Regions from separate parts of the Saccharopolyspora sp. NPDC002376 genome, predicted to be linked through region 3. Evidence: riboswitches for the same ligand, from Rfam matches in the RefSeq annotation. Region 3 holds a riboswitch; each other region holds the start of a gene.
What was found. Region 3 has a riboswitch for cobalamin ahead of ACWCO2_RS34540 (HoxN/HupN/NixA family nickel/cobalt transporter). Riboswitches for the same ligand answer to the same signal wherever they lie in the genome.

Region 1 (4,731 bases), on a different contig from region 3:
AGCCGGCGCCGCTGCCCACCGGAGAGCTGCCGGATGCGCTTGTCCGCGTGCTCGGTCAGCCCGACCGCGTCGACGAGGTCGTCGGTGTTCCACGGCTTGCGGTAGGGCGTGTAGTAGCTGCTCAGGTGTGACAGCAGTTCGCGCACCTTCCACTTGCCGTGGTCGCGCCAGGACTGGAGCACGACGCCGAGCCGCGCCCGCCAGCGCTCGTCGCCGTGCGCCGGGTCGGCGCCGAGGACTCGGACGTCGCCGCCCGACCGCATCCGGAAGCCTTCCAGGATCTCGATCGTGGTGCTCTTGCCCGCCCCGTTGGGCCCCAGGAGCGCGAGGACTTCACCGCGGCGCGCGGTGAAGTCGACGCCTTTGAGCACGTCCGTCGTTCCGTAGCTCATCCGCAGGTCGCGAACGTCGAGCACGGTCGTATCGGTGGATGGCGGTATCGCGTGGTCGTTGGTAGCTGTCATTTCCCCAGTACCTTCTGTAATGTACATTCGTCGATATGTAGTACAGATACTACATCTCCGAAGCGGGGCTGATCGAGTGTGGCGTGGATCTCAGCATCGGAGAGATCGACTTCAGCCGCGGTGGACGGCGGCCGGATACTGGACGGGCCTTGCCAACGGGGGTTCGGTGGATAGCCTTGGCAGTGCTGGTGGTTCGTCCGCTTCCGCGCAGCGGGAGGGGACGAGGCAAGAGGGAACCCGGTGCGAATCCGGGACTGCCCCGCAGCGGTGAGCGGGAACGACCGCCGTCATCGAGCACTGGACGCCAACTTCTGGGAAGCGACGGCCAATAGGAATCTCCGATTCGGAGAGCGCCCGCGAGTCCGAAGACCTGCCGCCGGTGCGCCCGCTGACCGGTGGGCGCGGTTCGAGGTCTCGTGGGAGGACCTGACCGACGAGCGGCTGCTGCCTGCCCGCTGGTCCACGCCCGCACGACCTCGGCACCCCTGATGTCGAGCTCGCGAGGTGAGGACTTGACCGGCAAAATCGGATCGACCGTACTCGGGTATCCCCGGATCGGCCCGAAGCGAGAGCTGAAACGAGCCCTGGAGAGCTACTGGGCGGGCCGTTCCAGCGAGGCGGAACTGCGCGAAACCGCCCGGAACCTGCGCGTCGACACCTGGCGCCGGCTGCGCGACGCCGGCCTGGACTCGGTGCCCAGCAACACTTTTTCCTACTACGACCAGGTTCTCGACACCGCCGTCACCTTCGGTGCGGTGCCCAAGCGCTACACCGAGCTCGGACTCGGACCGCTGGACACCTACTTCGCGATGGCGCGGGGCGTGGATGCGGTGGCGCCTTTGGAGATGACCAAGTGGTTCGACACCAACTACCACTACCTGGTGCCGGAAATCGGTCCGGGCACGAAGTTCTCGTTGGCCGACCGCACGCCCGTCGAGCAGTACCGCGAGGCGCTGGAGGCCGGGGTGACCACGCGCCCGGTGATGGTCGGTCCGCTGACCTTCCTGCTGCTGGCCAAGTCCGCCGCGGGGGATTCCTTCCAGCCGCTGGGCAAGTTGCCTGAACTCCTCGAGGCCTACGCCGAACTGCTGCGCGAGCTGCACCGCGCCGGGGTCGAGTGGGTGCAGCTCGACGAGCCCGCGTTCGCCGCTGACCGCACGCCCGAGCAGCTCAAGGCGCTCGGCGATGCCTATCGGCAGCTAGGCGGGCTGTCCGCACGGCCGAAGCTGCTGGTAGCGGGGTACTTCGGCGACTTCGGCGAGGCCCTGCGGGTACTCGCGGGAACTCGGGTTGAAGCGTTCGGCGTGGACCTGGTGACCGATCCGTCCACTGTGGATTCGCTGTCCGGGGTGCCGGGGTTGCGGGACAAGACGCTGGTCGCCGGGCTCGTCGACGGGCGCAACATCTGGCGCACCGACCTCGACCGCGCGCTCACCACGGCGGCCACCCTGCTCGGCTTGGCCGGTGAGGTCGCCGTGAGCACGTCGTGCTCGCTGCTGCACGTGCCCTACGACGTTCAGGTCGAGGACATCGATCCGCAGGTCAAGTCCTGGCTGGCCTTCGCCGCGCAGAAGATCCACGAGGTCGTGGTGCTCGGGCGTGCTCTGCGGGACGGTCGGGACGTCGTGGCCGACGAGCTCTCCGCCGCACGCGACGCCATCGCCGACCGGGCGGGTGCGACGCGCGTGCGCAACAACCGCGTCCGCGCGCGGCTGGAGTCGCTGCGGCCGGAGCACTCGCAGCGCGGCGACTACCAGAAGCGGCGTGCGGCGCAGCAGAAGTCCTTGCAGCTGCCGCCGTTGCCGACCACGACGATCGGTTCGTTCCCGCAGACCACCGACGTCCGCAAGGCGCGCGCGGCGTTCCAGGGCGGACGCATCGACCGGGCCAGTTACCAGCAGCGGATGCGCGACGAGATCAAGCGCGTGATCGAACTGCAGGAGGCGATCGGCCTCGACGTGCTGGTGCACGGCGAACCCGAGCGCAACGACATGGTGCAGTACTTCGCCGAGCACCTGGACGGGTTCATCAGCACCGCCAACGGCTGGGTGCAGTCCTACGGATCCCGCTGCGTGCGACCGCCGATCCTCTACGGCGACGTGTTCCGGCCGGAGCCGATGACCGTCGAGTGGGCGACCTACGCGCAGAAGCTCACGTCGAAGCCGGTCAAGGGCATGCTCACCGGGCCGGTCACCATCCTGGCCTGGTCGTTCGTCCGCGACGACCAGCCGCTGGGCGACACCGCCGCGCAGGTCGCGATGGCCATCCGCGACGAGGTCCAGGACCTGGAGGCGGCCGGGATCCGGGTGATCCAGGTGGACGAGCCGGCGCTGCGCGAACTCCTCCCGCTGCGTGCGGCCCAGCACGAGGCGTACCTGGAGTGGGCGGTGTCGGCGTTCCGCCTGGCGACCTCCGGCGTCGCCGACTCCACCCAGATCCACACGCACCTGTGCTACTCGGAGTTCGGCGACGTGATCGACGCGATCGTGGCGCTGGACGCCGACGTGACCAGCATCGAAGCCGCCCGCTCGCGGATGGAGGTGCTGGACGACCTCAACGAGGTGGGCTTCGGCCGCGGCGTCGGGCCGGGCGTGTACGACATCCACTCCCCGCGGGTGCCGGACGCGGCGGAGGTGACCGACCTGCTGCGGGCGGCCCTGCGCTCGGTCCCGGCGGACCGGCTCTGGGTGAACCCGGACTGCGGTCTGAAGACCCGCGGCTACGCGGAGGTCGAGCCGGCCCTGAAGAACCTGGTCAGCGCAACGGAAGCGGTCCGCCGCGACCTGCCCTGACCACGCGGGTTGCGGGTGGTGCCGTACTCCCACCACTCACGGCACCACCCGCAGCACCCCCACGTCAGGTCTGGGGCGCGAGGTCCGGCCCGAGGGAGGAGAACTTCTCCCGGGAGACCACGCGGGGCGGGGGCCAGGTGATGTTGCGCGGCGGCCAGGACTGGCGGGTGCGCTTCAAGAACCACTCCGGGGGTTCGTACATCGGCGGCTCGAAGTCGGCGGGCAGCATGCTGCGCCACTCGACGTCCTTGGTGCGCTCGGCGAACTCGTCCTTGAGCGCCTGCAGCCGCTCGGGCTGGGTGAGCAGGTCGATCGCCAGTGCCGCGAGGTACTTCGACGCGGACAGCAGCGCCGCGTGGCCCATGGGGGCCGCGGTGGTCGCGGCGAACGCCCAGTTGTGCGTCTTGCAGCCGAGCGGGGCGACTGCGGTGCCGAGGCTGACGGTCGGAACCTGCCAGCTGATGTCGGCGACATCGGTGGAACCACCGCCCAGGAACACCGGGTTCGGCGGCTCCAGCTCACCGATCTCGGTGGCCGCGCCCTTCTCCGGCAGTCCGAGCGAGGCCTGGATCTGCCGGGCCAGCCGCTGATCGTCGTCGCTGAACCGCGGCGGTCCGATCTGCAGCATGTTCTCGTGCAGCAGCTCGGCGGCCGACTTCGACGGCAGCTTGTTCCAGCAGGCCGCGGTGATCTTGTGCTGCACCTTGGTCTGGCTGGCCTGCGCGGCGGCTTCCGCGCAGGAGACGACCTTGTCGAACAGCACCTTGACCCGCTCCGGGCTGCCCTCCCGCACATAGTAGGAGATCTGCGCGATCTCCGGCGTCACGTTCGGCGCGTCGCCGCCGTTGTTGATCACGTAGTGCAGCCGCCCTGACGGAGCCAGGTGCTCCTCGCGCAGGAACTCGGTCATCGTGGCGAGCATGATCGCCGCGTCCAGCGCGCTCTTGTTGCCCAGCGGGATCCCGCCGTGCCCGGACACGCCGAGGAAGGTGAACGTCACCGCGGTCAGCGCGCTGCTGGTGCCCCAGCCGGTCGAGTTGGTCGTGCCCGGATGCCAGTCCAGGAACGCGTCCAGCCCGCGGTACACGCCTTCGTGGACGGCGTAGGCCTTGCCGATCAGCTGCTCCTCGGCGGTCGAGCCGAAGAACTTGATGGTTCCGCCCACTCCGTTGCGGCGCATGCCCTCGGCGGTCGCCGCGGCCGCGCCTGCGGCGGCCGAGCCGAGCGCGGCGTGGCCGCAGCCGTGCCCTGGTCCGTAGGTCGGGGCGAACGGGTCGTGGTGGTAGACGAGCGGGTCGTGCTGGCCCGCGCCCTTCTTCTGCGACAGACCGGGAAGCGCGTCGTACTCACCGCTGAACCCGAGCGTCGGCCCATTGCCGTTGCGGAAGGTCGCGACGAACGCCGTCGGGAAGCCCGCCGCGCCCCACTCGATCTGGAAACCGTTGCGGCGCAGGAACTCCGCTTCGGCGATCGAG
Region 2 (4,731 bases), on a different contig from region 3:
TCGCGTGCGCGCCGAACTCGTCGATCAGCCAGCGGTAGGCGGCCAGGTAGTGGTGGCTCGGCGGCAGGTCCGGGTCGTGGTAGATCGCGATCGGGTTCTCCCCGAAACCACGCGGCGGCTGCACCATCAGCACGACGTTGCCCGCGCGGACGGCGGCGAGCACGATCTCGCCGTCCGGGTCCTGGGAGCGGTCGACGAACAGCTCGCCGGGCGGCACTCCCCAGTGCTGCTCGATCTCGCCGCGCAGGTCCTCGGGCAACGTCGCGAACCACTCCGCGTACCGGCGCGCGGGAATGCGGACCGGGTTGCCGCTCAACTGCTCTTCGGACAGCCAGTCGCGGTCCTGGCCACCAGCGGCGATGAGCGCGTGGATCAGCGAATCGCCGTCCTGGTCGGCGACACCGGGCAGTGCGTCCGGACCGTCCGCCGGGCCGATGTCGTAGCCCTGGTCGCGCAGCTCCCGCAGCAGGCGGACCGCGCTGACCGGGGTGTCCAGGCCGACCGCGTTGCCGATCCGGGAGTGCTTGGTCGGGTAGGCCGACAGCATCAGCGCCAGGCGCTTGTCCTGCGGCGGGATGTGCCGCAGCGCGGCGTGGCGGACCGCGATGCCGGCGACGCGGGCCGCCCGTTCAGGATCGGCGACGTAGACCGGCAGGCCTTCGGCGTCGTTCTCCTTGAACGAGAACGGAACCGTGATCAAGCGGCCGTCGAACTCGGGCACTGCCACCTGCGTGGCCATGTCCAGCGGCGACAGGCCTTCGTCGTTCTCCTCCCACGCGGCGCGGCTGCTGGTCAGGCACAGGCCTTGCAAGATCGGGATGTCGAGTTCGGCGAGCGCGCCGACGTCCCACGCCTCGTCGTCACCACCGGCCGAAGCGGTGGCGGGCTTGGTGCCTCCGGCGGCGAGCACGGTGACGACCAGCGCGTCCGCTTTGCCCAGCTGTTCCAGCAGTTCCGGGTCGGGTGCGCGCAGCGAGGCGCAGAACAGCGGTAGGGCTTGGCCGCCGGCGTCCTCGATCGCCTCGCACAGCGCGTGCGCGAACGCGGTGTTGCCCGCCATGTGGTGCGCTCGGTAGTAGAGCACCGCGACGGTCGGGCCTTCGGTGCGCTGCGGGGTCCGTTCGAGCACGCCCCAGGACGGCGTTTCCGCCGGCGGTTCGAAGCCGTGGCCGGTGAGCAGAACCGTGTCGGAGAGGAATCGGTGCAGCTGAGCGAGGTTGTCCGGGCCGCCATGGGCGAGGTAGCGGTGCGCTTCGGCGCACACCCCGGCCGGCACCGTCGAGCACTCCATCAGCTCGGCGTCCGGGGCCTGCTCACCGCCGAGCACGACCACCGGGCGCGGTCCCGCCAGCAGCGCGTCCAGGCCCTCTTCCCAGGCCCGGCGGCCGCCGAGCAGCCGCACCACGACCAGCTCGACGTCCTCCAGCAGCGGCGGCAGGTCATCCACGCCCAGCCGGGCGGGGTTGCCGAGCCGGAAGTCGGCGTCGGCGGCACGGGCGCTGAGCAGGTCTGTGTCCGAAGTGGACAGAAGTAGGATCATGCGGATCGCTCCTCGGCTCGGCGAACGGCGTCGCTGGGCCAGGGCGCGCTTGCGCAGCGCATGACGGCACCTCTCTCGGGGTTCCTCGCCCCGGTCGGCAGGTCCAACGGCGACCGGAGTCTCCTGGCTCCCGGATCAGCGCTCGCTCCGCCTTCCCGTCCTGTTAGGACAGTGGCATCGTGGAGTCCGCTCCCCGGTGACAGTGGCGGGACCGCGCCGGATTCGCACCGACTTCCTCCGCACATCGCCGCATGATGCTGCGAACTACTTTCCGCAACGGGGTGATCCTACGTCAAGGTTCGCGAGCATGATGCGCGTCGCACCGCGTTTGGTTTGCGTCCGCAACTACCCGGGTCCGTAGTATCTGCCGCGTGTTGCGAAGAGCCAGACCTGAACGGGATGCGTGTCCTGGCGCGTTGCGGGTGCACGAGGCCGCCGACGGCGGACTGGCCCGGATCCGCGTTCCCGGCGGCGCGCTGACCCCGTCCCAGGTTCGTGCGTTGGCTGCCGTCGCGGCGTTGGGGGACGGTGGACTGGAGCTGACTTCGCGGGCGAACCTGCAGGTCCGCGGCCTGCCGCCCGGGGCGTCGCAGGAGCTCGCCGCGCGGCTGCGCGAAGCGGGGTTGTTGCCGTCGGACACGCACGAGCGAGTTCGCAACATCATCGGCTCGCCCTCCGCTGATGGGCGCGAGCTGGTGGACGTGCGAGCGGTGGCGGCCGAACTCGACGCGGCGCTCTGCGCGACTCCGGAGTTGGCCGAACTGCCTGGACGTTTCCTGTTCGCGGTCGATGACGGCAGCGGCGACGTCAGCTCGCTCGGCGCCGATGTCGCGCTGCGAGCGATGTTCGCGGACACCGTCGCGTTGCTGCTCGCCGGAATGGATTCTGGTGTACGAACGACCCCGCAGCGAGCCGTTGGAGTCGCCATCGCAGCCGCCGAAGCTTTCTTGGTGGAGAAGGCAGCGCAGGGCTGTTCGGCATGGCGATTGGCCGAACTCGACGGCGGGGCGCGACGGATCGCTGAACGACTGGGCGCCGAGGCTGTTTCCGCCGATCCGATGCCCCCGGTGCCGACCACGCATGCGCAGGTCGGGCGCGTGATTCGGCGTGACGGAACGGTTTCCGTCGTGGCGGGCGCACCACTGGGCCGTCTGACGCGAGAACAGGTGGATATCATCACCGCCGCATCCGACGCCGCGGGCGAACTGCGCCTGACACCTTGGCGGACCGCGGTCCTGCCTGGCATGCGACCGGACGAAGCCGGTCGGTGGGCGTCGGAACTCGGTGCGCGCGGCCTGCTCACCGACCCCGCTTCGGCCGGGGTCGGGGTGACCACGTGCGCTGGTCGGCCCGGGTGCGCGAAGGCGCTGGCCGATGTCCGGGAAGACGCCCGACGCTCGTCGTCGCTCGGTGACCTGCCGGTGCACTGGTCGGGATGCGAGCGACGCTGCGGCCGACCGCCGGGGCGCGTCGTGGAAGTGCTGGCCACCGAGGTCGGCTACGAGATCGGTCTCGACGGGGCGACGCGGACTTCCGAAGCCGATGTCGACCAGGTATCCGCCGCGCTCGGCGCGGCACGGAGGAAAGTGTGAACGAGAACAGCTCCCGCTACCGCGGGGTGCCCGAATACGTCCGGGAAGGTGCGGAGATCTACCGCCGCTCCTTCGCCACGATCCGCTCGGAAGCCCGGCTGGACGGCTTGCCGCCGGACGTGGCCGGCGTCGCGGTGCGGATGATCCACGCCTGCGGCATGGTCGACCTGGTCGAGGACATCGCGTTCTCGCCGGAGGTGGTGGCCAACGCGCGTGCGGCGCTGCGCGAGGGTGCGCCGATCCTGTGCGACGCCGCGATGGTCGCCGCGGGCGTGACCAGGCGGCGCCTGCCGGCGGACAACCCGGTGATCTGCACGCTGTCCAACGAGCGGGTTCCGGAACTGGCCCGCGAGCTGAACACGACCCGCAGTGCGGCGGCTTTGGAGCTCTGGCGCGATCAACTGGCCGGGTCCGTGGTCGCCATCGGCAATGCGCCGACGGCGTTGTTCCGGCTGCTGGAAATGATCGAGGACGGTGCCGACAAGCCCGCCGCGGTGCTGGGCCTACCGGTCGGGTTCATCGGTGCGGCGGAATCCAAGGACGCGCTGGCAGCGCACCCGAGCGGTTTGGAGCACCTGGTGGTGCGCGGCCGTCGGGGCGGCAGCGCCATGGCGGTAGCCGCCATCAACGCGATCGCGAGCGAGGAAGAGTGAGCAGCAACGGCAAGGGCACGCTCTACGGCGTGGGCCTCGGTCCTGGCGACCCGGAACTGGTGACGGTCAAGGCCGCCCGGCTGATCGAGCAGGCCGAGGTGATCGCCTACCACAGCGCTCGCCACGGCCGGAGCATCGCGCGGTCGGTCGCCGAACCGTACCTGCGGGCGGGGCAGATCGAAGAAGCGCTGGTCTACCCGGTGACCACGGAGACCACCGACCACCCGGGCGGCTACCAGGGTGCCATCGACGAGTTCTACGCGGACTGCGCGGCCCGGCTCGCCGCGCACCTCGACGCCGGGCGGGACGTGGTCCTGCTCGCCGAGGGCGATCCGCTCTTCTACGGCTCCTACATGCACATGCACAAGCGGCTGTCGGGCCGCTTCCGGGCCGAGGTGATCCCGGGCATCACGTCCATCAGCGGCGCCTCGGCGACCCTGGGCCGGCCGCTGGCCGAACGCGACGAGACCTTCACGGTCCTGCCGGGCACCCTCCCGCCGGACGTCCTCGCCGAGCGGCTCGCCCAGACCGACGCCGCGGCGGTCCTCAAGCTGGGCCGCACCTTCGAAGGAGTCCGGGAGGCGTTCGAGAAGGCGGGCCGCCTGGACGAAGCCTGGTACGTCGAGCGCGCAACCACGGACCGCGAGCGCTACCAGCCCCTGGCCGAAGTCGATCCCGAGACAGTCCCGTACTTCTCCCTGGCCCTGTTGCCCAGTCCGGCCAACTCGCAGGGTGGGGTGTCAATTTCGCGAGAAATTGACGTTGCCGAAACCGCAGGTCAGGGTGAGGTCGTTGTGGTGGGGCTCGGGCCTGGTGGGCGCGAGTGGGTGACGCCGGAGGTTCAGGCGGCGCTTGCCGCGGCTGACGATTTGGTCGGGTATGCGCCGTATCTCGCGCGGGTTCCGGACAATCCTCGGCAGCGCAAGCACGCGTCCGACAACCGCGT
Region 3 (4,731 bases):
CGACCCGTTCTCCTCACTGCTGCGCGGCGGTCCTGACCCGCGGCGCACACCCGGATTCGTCTACCTCCAGCTCACCCCAACTCGGTTGCAAGCATGGCGCTCCTTCGCCGAGCTCGACGGCAGGACCCTGATGCAGTCCGGCCAGTGGCTGGTCTGACCACGAGGCGATCCGCTTGCAGACACAGTTACCGGAACGACGGAGAAGCGAAGGCTCGCTCCGGGCCGTCGAACACCCGGCAGTCGACAAGCAGATCGGGATTCCCCTGTAGCGGGAACTACCGGCGCGATTCGGGGGCCAGGTCGGCGACCGGGCCGATGACGATGACCGCGGGCGGCTTGATGTCGGCTTCGCGGATCGCCTCGGCGACCTCGCCCAGCGTCGTGCGGAGCGTCTTCTGGTTGCGCGTGGTGCCTTCTTGGACCACGGCGACCGCGGACTTCGGGTTGCGACCGTGCTCCATCAGAACCGCCGCGAACTCCGCGATCCGCTTGACGCCCATCATCAGCACGATGGTTCCGCGCAGCCGTCCCAGCGCCGGCCAGTCCACAAGGGACTGTTCGTCGTGCGGTCCGACGTGCCCGGACACGACCACGACCTCGTGCGCGACACCGCGATGCGTCACCGGCACGTCCGCCGCGGACGGAGCCGCGAAAGCACTGGTGATCCCGGGAACGGCCGTCACCGCGACACCGGCCTCGGCGCACGCCAGCAACTCCTCGAACCCGCGCCCGAACAGGTACGGGTCGCCGCCCTTGAGCCGCACCACGAACTTCCCGGCCTTGGCGTGCTCGATCAGCAGCGAGTTGATGACTTCCTGGTTCGCCGCCCGTCCGTACGGAATCTTCGAAGCGTCGACCACTTCCACGTGCGGACCGAGCTCTTCGAGCAGTTCGCGCGGCGCCAACCGGTCGGTGATCACCACGTCCGCGCGCCCCAGCAGCTGACGCCCGCGCACCGTGATCAAGTCCGGATCGCCCGGCCCGCCACCCACCAGGGCCACACCCGGCGCCGGGGGCTCGGACTTCTCGTCGACCACGCCGGTCCGCAACGCCTCGACGAGCGCGTCACGAACGGCGGCCGAACGCCGGTGCTCGCCACCCGACAGCACGCCAAGCAGCAGCCCGCCGTGCTGCGCCACCGCTGGGGTGACGGCGGTTCCCTGCGAGGCGTCGTCGGCGCGCACGCAGAAGATGCGGTTCTGCTCGGCCTCAGCCGCGACCGCCGCGTTCACCTCGCTGCCGGTCGCACACGCCACGACGTACCAAGCGCCATCGAGGTCGCCGGCCGCGTAAGGGCGCTGGTGCCAGGTCAGCTCGCCCGCTTCGGCCATCGCTTCAACGGCCGGAGTCGCTTCCGGCGCGATGACCTCGACCCGTGCACCGGCGTTGATCAGGCGCGGAACCCGGCGCTGCGCGACGGTGCCCGCGCCGACGACGACCACCCGCTTTCCGGTGAGGTCCAGGCCGGCGAAGTAGTGGTGCTCAAGGTGCTTGGTCATGTCCGTAGTCCAGTCGTGCTCGCCCGGCGACGTCGCCGGGGACTCGTGCTCAAGGGGCTGTTGGCCACTTCGTCGTGGCTCACGATCACCGGTCTGGCCGCTCGGCGCCACCCCGACCAGCCCGTGGACGCCGGTCACGCGCGCTCCGCCCGATCGCGATGGGAGGCGAGGCTCCACCAGAGCGCGGCGCCGCCCCATACTGCCATGAAAACGGCCAGGGTCAGATAGCCGAGCAGTTCGAAGTGGTCGCTGATCGCCGCGATCGGCGTGGTGTTCGGCACGCCGAACTCATCGAGCACACCGGCGAGCACGACCAGCGCGACGACCGCCGCCAGCACCACGGTCAGCGCGGTGGTGGTCACGTTCACCCACAGCCGCCGCAGCGGCTGGGCCAGCGACCAGGCGTAGGCGCGGGACATCAGCATGCCGTCCACGCTGTCCACAGTGCACATGCCCGCGGCGAACAGCAGCGGCAGGCTCAGCACGGCGATCGGCGACAGCTGTCCCGGCGTGACCATGGCCAGCACGGTGATCTCGGTGGCGGTCTGCATGCCGAGACCGAACAGCAGCCCGATGCCGAACAAGTGCCAGGAGCGGGCGACGTTGCGCATCCGTCCGCGCAGCAGCCGCGCGAGCAACCCGCGACGGCCGAGCACCATCTCGACCTCGGTCTCATCGATGTCACCGCGCCGTGCCCGGCGCAGCAGGCGCACCGCGTCGCGCAGGACCAGCGCGTTGAGCACGGCCAGGGTGGTCAGCACCGCGATCACGACCAGGTCCACGACCGTCGAGACCTGCACTCCGGCCTGCTCCGCCCACCCCTGCGCGGCGGGCCCGGCGACGAACGCGACGGCGAACGCGAGGAAGAGCACGACGCTGGCGTGTCCGAGGGCGAACCACATGCCGGTCGAAACCGGACGTCGTCCGCGTTGCATCAGCAGTCTCGTGGCGTCGTCGATCACCGCGACGTGGTCGGCGTCGAAGCCGTGGCGCAGGCCGAGCAGGTACGCCGTGGTGCCCGCTGCGGCAAGCCCGCCCGCCATGCCGAAGTTGTCCTGGTGCAGCAGGTAGGCACCCCAGCCCACCAGGTGCAACGCCCCGACCGCGGCCAGCACGATCGTCGCTTTGCGCCGCTCCTCCGCGCCCCAACCGGCGCGCAGCTGTTCCGTTCCGGATTCCCCAACCATGGGTTCTCCGACCTCCTGGGTTTCCCGCCCGAGGGGCTCGGTGTCCGCGCGCCGCGGTGCGACGCGGGGCCGGCGCGCAGTCTCCTGACTCCCGGATCGACGCGGCACCCCGGCCTTCCAGCTGCGTGGCAGCCGTGGCCTCGGGTGGGGGCCGCTCCCCGGTCACAGTGGCGGGACCGTCCCGGATTCGCACCGGGTTCCTGCACTGTCGGCGGCGAGATCCTTCCGCGATCACCGGCCCCGGGTCAAACCCCGGTGACCGCGATCACCTGAATCACAGTTTCAATTGAAACTGTGATCACCCGTGCCTGGCATTTACAGTTTCAATTGAAACTGTGGTCTGCGGAGCCGGCGGAGCCTCACCGGAAGCCCGCCCACGACTACTCCGAACGGATGAACATCGGCCTTTCGCCGGTCGGGCACCGCGCGCATGCTGGGGGTTACGGCGACCTGAAACGGCCTGCGCCAGCGGGCTGACGGGGACCAGGAGGCCACCATGAACGAGACGCACACGATCACGTTGAACCTGCAGGTCGTGGAGGCGGGATCGAAGACCACCGCCGACGTCGGGTTCACCACCCCGGCCGGTCAGGCGCTGCACGGCCATGGAACCGCGCGACGCCACCCGGACGACCAGGAGGTACCGCAGATCGGCGACGAGATCGCGATCGCCCGCGCCCTGTTCGAACTGGCGCACAAACTGCTGGACAACGCGGCCAAGGACATCGGAGAACGCCTCCACCGCCGCGTGCACCTACCCGCCTGACCACAACGGCGATTTCGCGCGAGACCCCTTCGCGGAAGGCAGATTTCGCGCGAGATCGCCGGTTCACGAGTGCACCTCGAGGGCTTCGCCGACCGCCTTCGCAGCGAGGTCCGCGACGTCTTCGCCCAGCCCCTGACGGACCCGGACGCGCAGCGGAGCCGGTCCGAAGCGAGGTAGATCAGCGACGAGCCCTTCCAGGCGCGGCTTCGCTTGCAGCAGCCCTGCTGCGGGAGCGGTCGAGCCGGGTCCGCGTGGCGGGGCTCGTCCTCGGCATGTTCGCCGTGGTCACCACCCTCGGCGGCCAGGTGCTCGCCGAAGGCGCGCTGAACCCGGGCATCCTGCTCGCCCTGGTCGGGCTCCTCTGCTTCTCCGCAGGCGGCTCTACCAGCAGCGGTTCTGCGGTCCGATCGATCCGCGGGCCGGCGGGGCGGTGCAGTCGGCAGCCGCCGGCGCCGCGGTCGGCGTGATCACGCTGTTCGAGCACCGCCAGGTCACGCACTGGGCGCAGGCCACCGCGGTGCTGGTGATCGGATCCGCCTGCTACCTGCGGGCGGTCGCCGTCGGCGGGGCCAGCCGGGCAAGCGCCCTGTTCAGCAGCGTGCCGCCGGGCGCCGCACTGCTGGCCTGGCCCCTGCTCGGCGAAACCCCCACCCCCGCAGTGGTTCTCGGCATCGCGCTCGGCGCCGCGTCCTGCGTGCTGGGCACCCGTCCGGACAGGGGAGCTCCGGCGGTGCCCGTGCGCCCGCTCGAGCTCACGGCTTGAGGTACTCGAGCACGGCCAGCACGCGGCGGTTGGTGTCCTCGGCGTTCGCCAGGTCGAGCTTGCCGAAGATGCTCGCGATGTGCTTGCTGACCGCGCCTTCGCTGACCACCAGTTCCTGCGCGATCGCCGCGTTGGAACGGCCTTCGGCCATCAGCGCGAGCACGTCGTTCTCCCGCGAGGTCAGCCGCTGCAACGGTGTCGTACGGCGGGCGACCAGCTTAGAGATCACCTCTGGGTCCATCGCGGTGCCACCGGCGGCTACCCGGCGCACCGCGTCGATGAACTGGTCGGCGTTGAAGACCCGGTCCTTGAGCAGGTAGCCGACGCCACCGGTGCCGTCGGCCAGCAGTTCCCGCGCGTACAGCTGCTCAACGTGCTGGGACAGCACCAGCACCGGCAGTCCGGGGATCTCGCGCCGCGCGGACAACGCGGCGCGCAACCCCTCGTCGGTCTGGGTCGGCGGGAGGCGGACATCGACGACAGCCACGTCCGGGCGCTGCTCGATCAGCGCCCGCT

Region 1: another riboswitch for cobalamin. It lies ahead of metE (5-methyltetrahydropteroyltriglutamate--homocysteine S-methyltransferase); the one in region 3 lies ahead of ACWCO2_RS34540 (HoxN/HupN/NixA family nickel/cobalt transporter).
Region 2: another riboswitch for cobalamin. It lies ahead of cobN (cobaltochelatase subunit CobN); the one in region 3 lies ahead of ACWCO2_RS34540 (HoxN/HupN/NixA family nickel/cobalt transporter).

Annotation. Positions count from the first base shown of each region.
Region 1 is NZ_JBSFBZ010000003.1:59,526-64,256, forward strand. It holds gene ACWCO2_RS03250 (ABC transporter ATP-binding protein) at 1-464, opposite strand, end outside; cobalamin riboswitch at 637-856, shown strand; gene metE (5-methyltetrahydropteroyltriglutamate--homocysteine S-methyltransferase) at 977-3,256, shown strand; gene ACWCO2_RS03260 (amidohydrolase) at 3,321-4,731, opposite strand, start outside.
Region 2 is NZ_JBSFBZ010000011.1:119,808-124,538, reverse strand. It holds gene cobN (cobaltochelatase subunit CobN) at 1-1,540, opposite strand, end outside; cobalamin riboswitch at 1,639-1,819, opposite strand; gene ACWCO2_RS10965 (precorrin-3B synthase) at 1,963-3,132, shown strand; gene ACWCO2_RS10960 (precorrin-8X methylmutase) at 3,159-3,785, shown strand; gene ACWCO2_RS10955 (precorrin-2 C(20)-methyltransferase) at 3,782-4,731, shown strand, end outside.
Region 3 is NZ_JBSFBZ010000087.1:12,166-16,896, reverse strand. It holds gene ACWCO2_RS34550 (pyridoxamine 5'-phosphate oxidase family protein) at 1-157, shown strand, start outside; gene cobA (uroporphyrinogen-III C-methyltransferase) at 276-1,499, opposite strand; gene ACWCO2_RS34540 (HoxN/HupN/NixA family nickel/cobalt transporter) at 1,634-2,686, opposite strand; cobalamin riboswitch at 2,764-2,889, opposite strand; gene ACWCO2_RS34535 (DUF1876 domain-containing protein) at 3,183-3,452, shown strand; gene ACWCO2_RS34530 (hypothetical protein) at 3,704-3,919, shown strand; gene ACWCO2_RS34525 (EamA family transporter) at 3,883-4,215, shown strand; gene ACWCO2_RS34520 (response regulator transcription factor) at 4,205-4,731, opposite strand, start outside.